2 regions of the Streptomyces sp. NBC_01224 genome follow, and region 1 is predicted to be linked to the other one. Evidence: riboswitches for the same ligand, from Rfam matches in the RefSeq annotation. Region 1 holds a riboswitch; the other holds the start of a gene.
The links. Region 1 has a riboswitch for cyclic di-AMP ahead of OG609_RS19315 (M23 family metallopeptidase). Riboswitches for the same ligand answer to the same signal wherever they lie in the genome.
Positions count from the first base shown of each region.

Region 2: another riboswitch for cyclic di-AMP. It lies ahead of OG609_RS15860 (C40 family peptidase); the one in region 1 lies ahead of OG609_RS19315 (M23 family metallopeptidase).

Region 1 is NZ_CP108529.1:4,368,349-4,370,512, forward strand. Features, by position in the region: gene OG609_RS19310 (aldo/keto reductase) at 1-26, opposite strand, end outside; gene OG609_RS19315 (M23 family metallopeptidase) at 167-1,348, opposite strand; cyclic di-AMP (ydaO/yuaA leader) riboswitch at 1,360-1,512, opposite strand; gene OG609_RS19320 (PP2C family protein-serine/threonine phosphatase) at 1,848-2,164, opposite strand, start outside.
Region 2 is NZ_CP108529.1:3,662,364-3,664,527, forward strand. Features, by position in the region: gene pcrA (DNA helicase PcrA) at 1-681, opposite strand, end outside; cyclic di-AMP (ydaO/yuaA leader) riboswitch at 939-1,104, shown strand; gene OG609_RS15860 (C40 family peptidase) at 1,103-2,164, shown strand, end outside.

The DNA of each region.
Region 1 (2,164 bases):
GGGCCCAGCTTACGAAGAGAAGTCATATCCAGATCAACGGATTCCGGCGAGTCCGCTATTCCGGCAGACCGGCAGCCCTGACGTCGGGGGGTGAGCGTCAGGACTGCCGGGGTTCAACGGCCTGTGAACCGGCTCGGATCACGAAGGCCGGGAGGCGGCCGGCGGATCAGGGATTGAGGCCCTTGTCGCGCAGCCAGGCCATCGGGTCGATGCCCGTACCGTCGGGGGTGTGGACCTCCAGGTGGAGGTGCGCGCCCGTGACATTGCCGGTCGCGCCGACCCGGCCGATGGTCTCACCGGTGGTGACCTTCTGGCCGACACTGACGCCGATCGAGGACTGGTGGCAGAACCACAGCTCCGTACCGTCGTCGAGCTCCAGCACCGTGCGGTAGCCGTACGAACCGGACCAGCCTGCCGACTTGATGGTGCCGCCGTGTACGGCCTTGATCGGGGTGCCGGTCGGCGCCGCGAAGTCGAGGCCGGTGTGGTAGCCGGAGGACCACATCGAGCCGGCCTGGCCGAAGGTCGAGGTGATCGTGTACGAGGAGGTCGGGATGGCGTAGCTGGCGGCGAGCTTGGCGAGCCGCAGGGCCTCGGCCTTCGCCTTGGCTTCCGCCTCCGCCTTCTTCTTCTCGGCGGCGGCCTTGGCCTCGGCCGCGTCCTGCTGCTTCTTGGCCTCGGCGGCGGCCTTCTCCGCGGCCGCCTTCTCCTGCGCCGCCTTGGCCTCGGCGTCGGCGGCGTCCTGCTGCTGCTCGGCCTGCTGGAGGATGCGGGCCCGGAGTGCCTCGCCCGCGTCCGTCGTGCCCTGCTCGGCCTCGGCGGCGGTGAGGCCGGCGGTGGTGAGCGGGGCGGCAGCGGCGGCGGCTTCGGCCTTGTCGGCCTCGGACTCACCGGAGAACAGGGAGCCCACGCCGGGAAGGGACTTGGCGTCGGGGAGGTTGTCCGAGATGGAGTCGGGAAGGGAGATGGAGACCGGCGGCTTGCTCTGCGCGGTGGCCATGCCGCCCGCGCCGACTGCCGCGATGACACCGACCCCGAGCACCGTGGAGCTACGGGCAAGTCCGTTGCGCTGCTTGGCGACGCGGTGCTTGCCGCGTACGGGGCGGACGGACTCCTCGGTGGGATTCCACTCGTCCCAGCTTCTGTCGGGCTCACTGTTGCCGTCGGCGCGGAATTCGCTGCCGAACTCACCGGCGAAGTCGCCGCCCGTCTCGGCGCCGAACGCCGTTCCCGTCCCAGCGGTTCCGTAGTCGGAGCCGAAATCGGATCCGAAGTCGGCGCCGAAGTCGGAACTGAACTCGGGGTTGAACCGAGAGGGGGCCTCGGGGGCAGGCTTGTTGGACGCCACGGGGGCGCACTCCTTTCCTTCCTTCTCGCCTACCGGGTTAGCTGACGGGTTCGGAGCAGGAAGGTCTCCTACGGGCCCCTCTGCCTCTCACGAGACACAGGTGTCCGATTCACCCCATGTAGGTGGTTCCCCGGTTCCCTTGCGGAATTCGGCGCTCGCGCACGGTGCCGCCACTGACGACGGCTGGGACGACCGCGCTGCGTTATCGAACGTTAATAGACACACGGGCCTGATTCCAAGCTGTTCCCACTGATCGTTCAGGTCTTTGGCCTGGACTTTACGGGACACAACCGGGTGGAATCGGACGAGTTGATCGCCCCTCAGTCATTACCCGGTTCCTGACGTTGCGTCAAATGTTATGCGGAGCGACGCCTTTCGGTTACGTACGGTGGCATCGCGCGCACAAGGCCGCGCCCCGGGCCGCGCCAAACACCCGACCCGCACGAGCCACCCGGCCCGCACGAGGCACCCGATTCACGCGAAGCACCCGCCCTACCCGTCACGCCGTTTCCAGGCCCACGATCTTCACGGTCCTGCGCCGGTCCGGCTGCCCCTCCGCGGGACGTACGACCGCGAGCAGCGCCATGTCGTCGGTCGTCTCACCGCCCGTGTGCAGCCGCACGTCATCGGTCAGCGCGGACAGCAGCTCCTCGGGCCCCGGAAAGATCCGCCCGCGCAACCGGGCCGCCGGGTCGTAGAAGACCCCATCGGCGTTCCGTGCCTCGGAGAGGCCGTCGGTGTAGAGGAGCAGGGTCGTCCCCGTCGGCAGATCCCACTCGTCCGCCCGGTCGGGCCACACCCCCAGGTCCATCCCGA
Region 2 (2,164 bases), 710 kb from region 1:
GCCCCCTCCGGCCTGGCCGGCGAAGGTCTCCTCGTCGATCAGCTCGTTCTTCAGGTTGGAGACCTTGGCCGTGAACGCCTTCGGCGGGAAGCGCTTCGGGTCGAGGTCGAGATCGCGGCAGACCAGGGCCATCAGGCGCTTGGAGTCGGCGGCGTCGTAGATCGAGAACGACGAGGTGAAGCCGAGCTTCTTCGACTCGCGGCGCAGGATGCGTACGCACGCGCTGTGGAAGGTCATGACCCACATGGCGTTGGCGCGCGGTCCGACGAGTTGCTCGACGCGCTCCTTCATCTCGCCCGCGGCCTTGTTGGTGAAGGTGATCGCCAGGATCTGGCCGGGGTGCACCCCGCGCTCGGCGAGGAGGTGGGCGATCCGGTGGGTCAGCACCCGGGTCTTTCCGGAGCCCGCCCCGGCGACGATGAGCAGCGGGGAGCCCGCGTGGACCACGGCGGCGCGTTGCTCGGTGTTCAGCCCGTCGAGGAGCGCCGCGGAGTCGATGACGGGGCGGTGCGCGCCGTCGCGGTAGTACGCGTCCCTGGGCGGCGGCGGGGGCCCGTCGAATACGCCCGCGAAGAGGTCCTCCGGCACCGCTTCGGGTGCGGAGTCCTCGGGGGGCGGCGGGGGCTCTTCCTCCGAGTGCTGGAGGCCGGCCAGGAAGCTGTCGTCAAAGAGGCTGCTCATCGCTTGTCGAGTCTAGGCCGCCGCAACGACACACGACGGCCGCATGGCGAACCGCACCCGACGACCGGGCACACAAAGGCAGCGGTCACCCACTCCGTGTAAGGGAATTCGGGCCCTCGTCGGCCCTTGCCGCCCCACTTCACCAAGGTCACGAAAATGTATCGGGCATATCGAACATCGACCTTCACAGCAGCACCACGGGTTGGCTAGCGTGCTCGACCGGGCGGCCCGTACCCCCTGAGGCGAACCACGCCGAGCGGGCGCCCACGCCGAATCCGGCCTGCCCTCGCGGGAGTTCGGAGCCGGGGACCCACACGCAGCACCGGGGTGAATCGGTCCTTATCCCCCACTCGGACCGTAGGGCAGCCTTCCGTTCCGCCCGAACCCGACAGCTAACCCGGTAGGCGGTCCACGGAAGGAGATGCCGGCCTTGGCGTCGCATCGCAAACCGCGCACCCGGGTGCGCACCACCACACCGGCCGTAGGACTCACCACGGCGGCACTGGCGTCCGTGACCCTTCTCTCCGCACAGAGCGCCACGGCCGCCCCCGCCCCGAAGCCCGGCATCGAGGACGTCCAGAAGAAGGTCGACGACCTCTACCGGCAGGCGGGCACCGCGACCCAGCAGTACAACCAGGCAAAGGAAGCCTCCGCCACCCAGCGCGCCAAGGTCGACGCCCTGCTGGAGGACGTGGCCAAGCGCGCCGACAAGCTCAACGACGCCCGCAGGACGCTCGGCGCCTACGCGGCCGCGCAGTACCGCACCGGCTCCATCACGCCGAGCGCCACCTTCTTCCTGGCCGACGACCCGCAGTCGTACTTCGACCAGAGCCAGCTGATGAGCCGGATGACCGGTCAGCAGCAGAAGGCAGTCACGGACTTCCGTACGCAGCAGGCCAAGGCGTCGAAGAAGCGTGCCGAAGCGGTGCGGAGCCTGGAGACGCTGACCTCGACACAGACCACGCTGCGCACCAGCAAGCAGAACGTCCAGAAGAAACTGGGCGAGGCGCGCGCGACGCTGTCCAAGCTGACCGCCGAGGAGAAGGCGCGGCTCGCGGCGCTGGAGCGCAAGAAGGAGGCGGAGGCCAAGCGCAAGGCGGAGGAGCTCGCGAAGCAGCAGGCCGCCACCAAGGCGGAGGCGGACCGCAAGGCCGCAGAGGCCGCGAAGGAGGCAGGATCCGGCAGCGGTACGGGTACGGGTACGGGTACGGGTACGGGCACCGGAACCGGCTCGGACAGCAGCGCCACCGCCAAGGCCCAGAAGGCCCTCGCCTTCGCCACGGCCCAGATCGGGAAGCCGTACGTGTGGGGCGCGACGGGCCCGTCCTCGTACGACTGCTCCGGCCTCACCCAGGCCGCTTGGAAGGCCGCGGGCGTCGACCTCCCGCGCACCACCTGGGACCAGGTGGAGACAGGCACCCGGATCGCGACGGCCGATCTGCAGCCGGGCGACCTCGTCTTCTTCTACGACGACATCAGCCAC